DNA from 3 places in the Stenotrophomonas sp. 05N423 genome. Region 3 is predicted to be linked to each of the others. Evidence: riboswitches for the same ligand, from Rfam matches in the RefSeq annotation. Region 3 holds a riboswitch; each other region holds the start of a gene.
What was found. Region 3 has a riboswitch for cobalamin ahead of btuB (TonB-dependent vitamin B12 receptor). Riboswitches for the same ligand answer to the same signal wherever they lie in the genome.
Positions count from the first base shown of each region.

Region 1 (3,269 bases), on a different contig from region 3:
TTGACTGCGGCGTTGTGCACGCGCGGCGAGCGGCGCCGCGATTCGATGGCTTCGCGGGCGGGCGCCAGTGCCGCTTCGGCGCCCTCGCGGCCATCCAGCGCATCGGCAAGCCGCCGCAGTTCCTCCAGCTTCTGCCGCGAGAACGCCAGCCAGCCGCACAGTTCGGCATCGAGCTTCTTCTCCAGCGACAGGTCGACCGGGCAGTGCAGCAGCGAGCACGAAGGTGCCAGCCACAGCCGCTCGCCACCCCGGTGGCCGTGGGCATAGCGGGCGAGGATCAGCGCGTTGTCCAGCGGGTTGCGCCAGATGTTGCGGCCGTCTATCAGGCCCAGCGACAGCACGCGGCTGGCCGGCAGTGCGCGCAGGACGGCATCGAGTTGTTCGGGCGCGCGCACCAGGTCCACGTGCAGGCCCTGCACCGGCAGCGACGTGGCCAGGGCGAGGTTGTCCTCGAGTGCGCCGAAGTAGGTGGCCAGCAGGATGTCCGGGCGCGGGCCATCGGCCAGGCGGGCATAGGCTTGCTTGAATGCGGCGCGGGCGGCATCGTCCAGGTCCTGCACCAGCGCGGGTTCGTCCAGCTGCACCCACTGCGCGCCTTCGGCCTTCAAGGCTTCAAGCAATTGCGCGTAGACCGGCAGCAGGGCATCGAGCAGGGCCAGCGGATCGCTGCCGTCGATGGTCTTGGACAGCAGCAGGAAACTCACCGGCCCCAGCAGCACCGGGCGGGTCTGGATGCCCAGCGCCTTCGCCTCGCGGTATTCGGCCAACGGCTTGTCGCCGCGCAGCGCGAAGCCCTGGCCGGCCTGCAGTTCCGGCACCAGGTAGTGGTAGTTGGTGTCGAACCACTTGGTCATTTCCAGCGCAGGCACGTCGATGCCCGGCTGCTGCAGGCCGCGCGCCATCGCGAAGTACGCGGCCAGCGGCTCGCGGTCGGCGAGGGCGCGGTAGCGGGCGGGAATGGCGTCGAACAGGAACGCGGTGTCGAGCACATGGTCGTACAGCGAAAAGTCGTTGCTCGGCGGCAGGTCAACGCCGGACTCGCATTGCAGCTTCCAATGGCGCACGCGCAGCTCCGCGGCGGTGGCCTGCAGCTGCGCGGCATCGCTCTCGCCGCGCCAGTGGCTTTCCAGCGCGCGCTTGAGTTCGCGGCGTGCGCCGATGCGGGGAAACCCCAGGTTGGTAACGGTTGTCATGGCACTCCTCATTGCTTGGGCATTGAGGAACGAAGGAACCGCGCGATGTCGTGCTGATCCCTGTCGGATCGGCCAGCCACCCCGCCAGCGACCTTCGCCCCCGCGGGCGAACCGGGCTCCAGGGCAAAGGCAGGCGGCGCCGCCGCACGGACGTGCGGACGGTTCCGGCCGCCTCCCCGCGGAGACGCCAGGTCGAAACAGGAGGCGACGTGCCTCCCGGCCCAGGCCGGTATTCGGGCTGATGGACATGGACGCGGTTGCGTCCGCCTAGTGGCCGTCGCTTCCCGGGCCTTGGCCCAGTGCTCGATGACGGCGGTCGTTTCCATTCACCGCTGCGGGGCAGCTCCGGAATGGCGGGCCTTGCGGGCGCGCTTCACCGGATTCCCGTTTAATTCCATCCCTTCATCCGAATAAAGCGATGGATACCTTCGGCGCGCACACGATAGGCAGGCGCGCGGCGGCGGTCAAGCGCCGCCGCGGCATGGATCCAGAAAGCGCAAGGAGGACGCCGTGGCTCAGTGCGCGGTCGTGCGCGAGAACACATTGATCACCACCACGCCGGCGCAGATCAGCGCGATGCCGACCAGCGCCGGCAGGTCGAGCTTCTGCCGGAACACGACCAGACCGATCAGCGAGATCAGCACGATGCCCACCCCGGACCAGATCGCGTAGGCGATGCCGGTCGGCACCGACTTCATCACCATCGACAGCAGCCAGAAGCACAGGCCATAGCCGGCCAGTGCGCCCAGCGTCGGCCACAGACGGCTCATGCCGTCGGAGGCCTTGAGCAGGGAGGTGGCGACGACTTCCAGGACGATGGCGCAGGCAAGCAGGAGGTAGGCGTTCATGGGCGTATTCTCGCCCGGCCTGGCGGCGTGCGCCTTGCCGCATCCATCCGCAGCGCCCGCCCCGCGCCGGCGTCGCCCGGTCATGGCCGGCCCCGGGGAGCGGCCCCGTTCAGGCGCTTCGTTTACCCTTGGCATCCCTGCGCAGCCGCCACAGGCCGCAGGTGAAGCCGACGCCACACCCGGAAGAATCCGTTTTGCAGCCGAACCACGATCCGCGCTATGCCGCCTCCCTGCGCCTGTCCGTCGCGCCGATGATGGACTGGACGGACACCCATTGCCGGGCGTTCCACCGGATCCTTGCGCCCGGCGCACGGCTCTATACCGAGATGGTGCACGCCAATGCGGTGATCCATGGCGACCGCCAGCGGCTGCTCGATTTCGACGCTGGCGAGCATCCGCTCGCGCTGCAGCTCGGCGGCAGCGATCCGGCACTGCTGGCGCAGGCCGCGCGCATTGCCGCCGACTGGGGCTATGACGAGGTCAACCTCAACTGCGGTTGCCCCTCAGACCGCGTGCTGGCCGGCCGTTTCGGCGCCTGCCTGATGCGCGAGCCGGAACTGGTGGGCGAGTGCGTGGCGGCGATGACCGCGGTGGTGGATATCCCGGTCACAGTGAAGTGCCGGCTGGGCGTGGACGAGGACAACGACTACGGCGCCTTCGCCGCTTTCGTGGACCGCCAGGTGCAGGCCGGTGCGGCCATGGTCGTCGTGCACGCGCGCAATGCGTGGCTGAAGGGCCTGTCGCCCAAGGAGAACCGCGAGATCCCGCCGCTGCGCTACGACTGGGCCTGGCGGCTCAAGGCCGAACGCCCGGCCCTGCCGGTGGTGCTCAACGGCGGCCTGGCCACGGTCGAGGCGGCGCAGGCGCAGCTGGCGCACGTGGACGGGGTGATGCTGGGCCGGGCGGCCTACCACGACCCGTATGTCCTGCATCTGCTCGAAGCGGCGCAGACCGGCGCACCGCTTCGCAGCCGCGAGGACCTGCTCGAGCAGATGCGCCCCTACGTCGAGTCCCGGCTGCAGGGCGGACTGGCGCTCAAACACATCACCCGCCACCTGCTCGGGCTGTACCACGGCCAGCCGGGTGGCCGCGCCTTCCGCAAGGTGCTCAGCGAGGGCGCCCATCGGCCCGGAGCCGACTGGTCGCTGGTCGAGCAGGCCGTGCAGGTCACCCGCGAGCAGGCGGCGCGGGTGGCGGCCTGAGGCCTCGGTACGTATTCATTTTGCTC
Region 1 covers NZ_JBFTMV010000007.1:12,447-15,715, reverse strand. The annotation lists gene metE (5-methyltetrahydropteroyltriglutamate--homocysteine S-methyltransferase) at 1-1,193, opposite strand, end outside; cobalamin riboswitch at 1,401-1,638, opposite strand; gene AC1DGW_RS11895 (SMR family transporter) at 1,709-2,041, opposite strand; gene dusA (tRNA dihydrouridine(20/20a) synthase DusA) at 2,236-3,243, shown strand.
Region 1: it holds a riboswitch for cobalamin, as region 3 does, so the genes downstream of both, metE (5-methyltetrahydropteroyltriglutamate--homocysteine S-methyltransferase) here and btuB (TonB-dependent vitamin B12 receptor) in region 3, are expected to answer to the same signal.

Region 2 (3,269 bases), on a different contig from region 3:
CGCGTCGGGCCAGGACACCACCGGCGAGATCGTGCAGCGGCAGATCGCCCAGTACACCGGCGGGCGCTTCATCTTCCTCACCTACAAGGACGCATCCGACCCGGGCAGCGGCCCTGGCCGCGAGACCGTGCACGACGTGGCCGACTACTCGGTGGATACGCTGGACACGCTGGTGGTGCGGCTGGTGCGCGAGGAACTGGCGCAGTTGCCGAAGGGGTGAGGGCGCTCTGCTGCACGCGGTTGGGTTCTACAAGAGTGATGTCATGCAGCACCGGGCATACGCCCGGTGCTGGCATGCCCCGGGAAACCCCCGTGCAGGGCGAGCCCCGCCCCTGTGGCGTGGTCGCGATACAGGCGTTGCCTGTCTTCCGTCAGGGATGCGCGGGCAGCGCGATGCTGTTGTCCGGTGCCTGTTCCTTCGCCACGGGCGCCATGGCTGACGCCTCGCCACGTTCGTCGCTGACGCTCATCATCCGCAGCGGCTGGCCGTTGTAGCGGAACTCCAGCGCCGATTGCAGCTGGTCCAGCGCCAGCACCTGCGTGCACAGGGATTGTGCATGCTGTTCCAGGGCGTGGGCGCGCGCCTCGATCTTCGGTTCGAGTTCGGCTTCGATCTTCTCGCTGCGTTTCTCGATGCGTTCCTCACCGCCGGTGAGCATGGTCCACAACAGGCCGCGGGCGATGGAGCCTTTCAGCGATTCGGCCGACTCCTGCACGCGTTGCTCGAAGCCCTCGCCGAACAGGTCCTGCTCCCAGCGCCCGCGGCCGATGGTCGAGGCGACGAAGCGCTCGGCATCCGTGCGCAGCGCGCGCACCTTGCGCGAATTGAAATTGCCGGTCATGGAGCCGTAGACCATGTCCAGCACGTCGAAGCTGATTCCCACCGACTCGTTGGCGATGCCGGTGACCGCCGGCATCATCTGGCGCACCCCGGCCTCGAGCACGCGCAGGCGTTGTGCGTCGTCGACGCTGACCACCTGCATGCGGCCGTCGATGCTCAACTCGCCATCGTGGAACACGATCTCGCGCGGCGTGGCGTCGCGCTGGCGCAGCCAGATGCCGCCGCCATCGACCAGCACGTCGTAGTCGGTACTGACGCCGCACTGGGTGGACGACAGTGTCGGCGATTTCACCGTGCCGGCATGCGCGGCCACGGGCGACAGGGCGAGCAGGGCGGCGGCGAGGACCAGGCGGCGCATGGCGGGGAATCCATTCGAAGGGCCGACAGGATCGCCGGCCAGGCCGGGGCCGGGCCTCCGCCGGAAGTCATGGCGGTGCAATCCGGGCATCGGATCATGAATGCGCAGGGTGTTTTCCTGCCCTTGAATCGGCGTCCGAGGGCTTGACTGCGCAATCGCGATGAGCGGGTCGCCGCGGCTGTGCTGAGTCGCCACGGGAGGATTGCTTGCGCCGCAAGGGGAATGCGGTTGCCCACAATATTTGGCGTTGACCGGGCCGGTTGCCCCCACTATCTTGTGGCTCGTCGGTTCTGGCGGGTTGCTCCCCGCTGGATTGAAAGGGAAGCCGGTGACGCCTTCGATGGCCATTCCGGCACTGCCCCGCAGCGGTAATTGGGAACGAACCCGCCACAAAGCACTGAGGCCCGATGCCTTGGGAAGCGGCGGAAGTAGGAGAAGGCCCCCGCCTTCCCGCCCATGAGTCCGAAGACCTGCCGACGGCCGCGCGAAGCACAGCGCGCGGTGCCGGCTGCGGAGTCTTCGAGGGGAAGACGGCTGGCGACGCGGCAGCGCCGGTGGCGACCTCGGGTCGCGCCGTCGCGGATGCTGCGACGCCGTCCTTCCATGCTCATCGCCCGCCACCGGCCCTGGTTCCTGCGAGGGCAGGCGCCGCGTGCACCACGCCATGAGGACGCATTGCCGTGACCGCCACCGATACCGCCGTTGTCCCGACCGAGGCCGGCTTCGAACTGACCCCGCCGCCGACCGCTACCGCCATGAGCGTGACCAAGCGCAATGGCGGCACCGAGCCGGTGGACCTGAACAAAATCGTGCGCGCCATCCAGCGCTGCTGCGAAGGCCTGCATGCCGTCGATCCGATGCGCGTGGCCACCCGCACCATCTCCGGCCTGTACAACGGCGCCACCACCCAGGAACTGGACGAACTGTCGATCCGCACCGCCGCGCTGCTGATCGGCGAGGAGCCGGAGTACGGCCGCCTGGCCGCGCGCCTGCTGGCCAACTTCATCGCCAAGGAAGTATCCGGCCAGGAGATCCATGCATTCTCGCAGTCGGTCGGCCGCGGCCATGAAGTGGGCCTTATCAACGACCGCCTGCTCAACTTCGTGCAGGTCAACGCGCGCAAGCTCAACGACGCGGTCAACCCGGAATACGACCTCAACTTCGATTACTTCGGCCTGCGCACGCTGTACGACCGCTACCTGCTGCGCCATCCGCATTCGCGCAAGGTCATCGAGACGCCGCAGCAGTTCTTCCTGCGCATCGCCAGCGCGCTGAGCGAGGACGTGCCCGAGGCGCTGGCGCTGTACCAGCGGCTGGGCAGCCTGGACTACCTGCCGTCCAGCCCGACCCTGTTCAACGCCGGCACCAGCCATGAGCAGCTGTCGTCCTGCTTCCTGCTGGATTCGCCGCAGGACTCGCTCGAATCCATCTACGCCAAATACGGCGACATCGCGCAGCTGTCCAAGTTCAGCGGCGGCATCGGCGTGAGCTATACCCGCGTGCGTTCGCGCGGCTCGCTGATCAAGTCCACCAACGGCCACTCCAACGGCATCGTGCCGTGGCTGAAGACGCTGGATTCCTCGGTGGCCGCGGTCAACCAGGGCGGCAAGCGCAAGGGCGCGGCCTGCGTGTACCTGGAAACCTGGCATGCGGACATCGAGGACTTCCTGGAGCTGCGCGACAACGCGGGCGATGATTCGCGCCGCACCCACAACCTCAACCTCGCCAACTGGGTGCCGGACCTGTTCATGCAGCGCGTGGAAGCCGACCAGGAGTGGTCGCTGTTCGATCCGCGCGTGGTGCCGGAGTTCACCGACCTGTACGGCGAGGCGTTCGAGCGCGCCTACCTGCAGGCCGAGGCGCAGGGCAAGGCGGTCAAGGCGCTGCCGGCGCGCAAGTTGTACGCGCGGATGATGCGTACCCTGGCCGAGACCGGCAATGGCTGGATGACGTTCAAGGACAAGTGCAACCGCGCCAGCAACCAGACCCTGCGCGCGAACAACGTCATCCACCTGTCCAACCTGTGCACCGAGATCCTGGAGGTCACTTCGGCCGAGGAGACCGCGGTGT
Region 2 covers NZ_JBFTMV010000007.1:24,059-27,327, reverse strand. The annotation lists gene AC1DGW_RS11950 (vWA domain-containing protein) at 1-220, shown strand, start outside; gene AC1DGW_RS11945 (DUF2884 family protein) at 372-1,199, opposite strand; cobalamin riboswitch at 1,468-1,691, shown strand; gene AC1DGW_RS11940 (ribonucleoside-diphosphate reductase subunit alpha) at 1,955-3,269, shown strand, end outside.
Region 2: it holds a riboswitch for cobalamin, as region 3 does, so the genes downstream of both, AC1DGW_RS11940 (ribonucleoside-diphosphate reductase subunit alpha) here and btuB (TonB-dependent vitamin B12 receptor) in region 3, are expected to answer to the same signal.

Region 3 (3,269 bases):
CCGTCCCAGTCGCCGAAATCCAGTTCGGCCCAATCCGGGTGGATCTCGCAGAACAGGTCGCGGCCAGCGACCAGCGCGGTGGCGGTATCCAGCGCGCGGCGCCGCGGCGAAGCGATCACCCGGCTCCACTGGCCGCCGCCATGACAGCGCAGCAGCGCATCCATCGCGCCGTCGAGCAACGGCGGATCGGTGCGGCCATCCAGATGGCCCTGGCGGCCGGTGGAGGCATGGCGCATCAGGTCCAGGATCATGGCGCGGCGCTCCGCTCGGCGACAGCAGCTTCGGCGAAGGTCGCCATGCCGTTGTGCAATGCGCAGGCCAGCCGCAGCAGCGGCAGCGCCAGCGCGGCACCGGAACCTTCGCCCAGGCGCAGATCCAGCTGCAGCAGCGGTTCGGCCTGCAGGCTCCCGAGTATGAGCGCATGGCCACGCTCGGCCGAGCGGTGCGAGAACAGCAGCCATGGCCGCAGCGATGGATTGATGCGCACCGCGGCCAGCGCCGCGGCCGAAACGATGAAACCGTCCACCAGCACCGGCACGCCGCGCTGGGCGGCGGCGATCATGGCCGCGGCCAGTGCGGCGATCTCCAACCCGCCGACGCGGCGCAGGGCTTCACGACCGGGATCGGTGGCGGCCGCGATCGCGTCGCCATGCAGGGCCAGCGCACGTGCGGTCACGGCCTGCTTGTGGGCGATGCGCGCCGCATCCAGGCCGGTGCCGGCGCCGACCAGCTCCACCAGCGGCAATGGCCCGAGCGCCGCCGCCAGTACGCTGGCCGCGGTGGTGTTGCCGATGCCCATCTCGCCAAGCAGCAGCAGGTCCGCGCCGTCGCCGCAAGCGGTTTCCACCGCGCGCCGGCCGGCGGCGAAGGCCGCATCGAGGTCGGCCGGCGTCATCGCCGGACCGGTGCTGAAATCGTCGGTACCACGCCGCGGTTTGTCGCAGGTCACGCCGGCCACCGGCTTATCGGCCAGGCTGCCCACATCCCAGACATGCAGCGGCAACCCCAGTTCGCGCGACAGCACGGCGATGGCAGCACCGCCGGCGGCGAAGTTGCGCAGCATCTGCACCGTCACCTCCGCCGGATACGCCGACACGCCCTGTGCGGCGACGCCATGGTCGCCGGCGAACACCAGCACCGGCACCCGCGCAGCCTGCGGCTGCTCACGCCCCTGCAGGGCGGCCAGCTCGATGGCGAGTGTTTCCAGACGTCCCAGCGCGCCCTCCGGCTTGGTCAGTTGCCGCTGGCGGGCGATGGCGTGCTGCCGGTGCGCCTGCGAAGGCGCCGGGCAGGGCCGGGTGAACCATGCTTCTGTCACGTGTGTTCCGATACCGCGTTGCAATCGCGCATTGTAGGGCGCGGGCCGCTTCCACGATGTGCCGTGCCGGGCGCCAATCCGGCGATGCCCGCCCGCCATCGGGCGGAGCGGGCGGCGGAGCGGGCGATGGCATAGAATGCGCGCACTTTCGGGTGACCGGCCGGACTTGCTCCGGCCGGTTGAAACGGGAAGCCGGTGCCGCGCATGCCAGGGATGCCCCTGCACGCGCCATTCCGGCGCTGCCCCCGCAACGGTAAGCAGGACAAGGACAGGCATACCGCCACTGTGCATCCACCGCACGGGAAGGCGCCTGGACGGAAGCGTCGACACGCTTCGCCTGCGAGCCCGGAGACCGGCCCGGAAGCCGACTGGTTGCGATGCGGAGGGCATGGCGGCGGCAGTGACGCCGTGCGCGCGCTCCGTCGTACTCCCTTCTCCTGGCAGCCCCCACCGTCCGTCCGCGCGGGAGCGCGCGGATCCAGGAGTTCCCATGAAACTGCCGTACCACACCCTTTCCCTCGCCCTGGCGCTCGCGCTGCCGGGCGTCGCCGCTGCCGAACAGGCACCCACCGAGCTCGACGATGTCGTGGTCACCGCCACCCGCACGCCGGTCTCCATCGCCGACAGCGTGGTGCCGGTGCAGGTGATCGACCGCGAGCAGATCGACCGCAGCCAGGCCGGCTCGGTGCTGGACCTGCTGCGCGGCCGCGCCGGCCTGGATTTCGCCAACCAGGGCGGCACCGGCAAGCTCACTTCGCTGTTCATGCGCGGCACCGCCTCCAATCAGGTGCTGGTGCTGGTCGACGGCGTGCGCATCGGCGCCGCCACCAGCGGCATGCCGGCGCTGCAGGACCTGCCCATCGACCAGATCGAGCGCGTGGAGATCGTGCGCGGACCGCGTTCGAGCCTGTATGGCTCGGAGGCGATCGGCGGCGTGATCCAGATCTTCACCCGCAGCGCCGGCAAGGGCCTGCAGCAGAACCTGGCGCTGACCGCCGGCAGCCACAACCTGCGCCAGGCCAGCGCCGGTTTCAGCAACCGCGGCGAACGTGGCTGGGTCTCGGCGCAGGGCGCCTGGCAGGAGACCGACGGCATCAACGCCTGCAATGGCTCGGCCATGCTGTTCCAGGGCTGCTACGTCGATGAACCCGACCGCGACGGCTACCGCAACACCTCGCTCAACGTGCGCGGCGGCTACGCGCTGGCGCAGACCCTGAGCGTGGAAGGCCACGTGCTCGACGCCAGCAGCCGCAACGAATACGACGGCAGCATCTACAGCGGCAACGAGGCCGACAACCACCAGCAGGTGTATGGCGGCAAACTGCTGTGGACGCCCAGCGAGGCGTTCCGCCTGTCCGCCCAGGTCGGCCGCAACAACGACCAGGCCGACAGCTACTTCGTCCAGGCCGGCAAGCGCAGCTTCGTCTCCACCTTCGACACGCGCCGCGACACCGCCAGTGTTCAGGGCGACTTCCTGTTTGCCGAAGGCCAGCAGCTGACCGCCGGCGCCGACTGGCAGAAGGACGAGGTCACCAGCACCACGGCCTATGCGATCGACAGCCGCGACAACACCGGCGTGTTCGTCGAATACCAGGGCCAGTTCGGCGCGCATGCGCTGCAGGCCAGCGTACGCAACGACGACAACGAGCAGTTCGGCAACCACACCACCGGCAGCCTCGGCTACGGCTTCGCCTTCGGCAACGGCCTGCGCCTGACCGCCAGCGCCGGCACCGGCTTCAAGGCCCCGACCTTCAACGACCTGTACTACCCGTGGTCGAGCAATCCGGCGTTGAAGCCGGAAGAATCGAAGAGCGTCAACGTCGGCATCGCACAGTACGCCGAGGGCTGGAACTGGACCTTCAACGCCTATGAAACGCGCATCGACCAGCTGATCGCGCTGGACAGCACCTACACGCCGTACAACATCGCCAAGGCGCGCATCCGCGGCGCG
Region 3 covers NZ_JBFTMV010000009.1:7,463-10,731, reverse strand. The annotation lists gene AC1DGW_RS13645 (histidine phosphatase family protein) at 1-251, opposite strand, end outside; gene cobT (nicotinate-nucleotide--dimethylbenzimidazole phosphoribosyltransferase) at 248-1,318, opposite strand; cobalamin riboswitch at 1,452-1,693, shown strand; gene btuB (TonB-dependent vitamin B12 receptor) at 1,809-3,269, shown strand, end outside.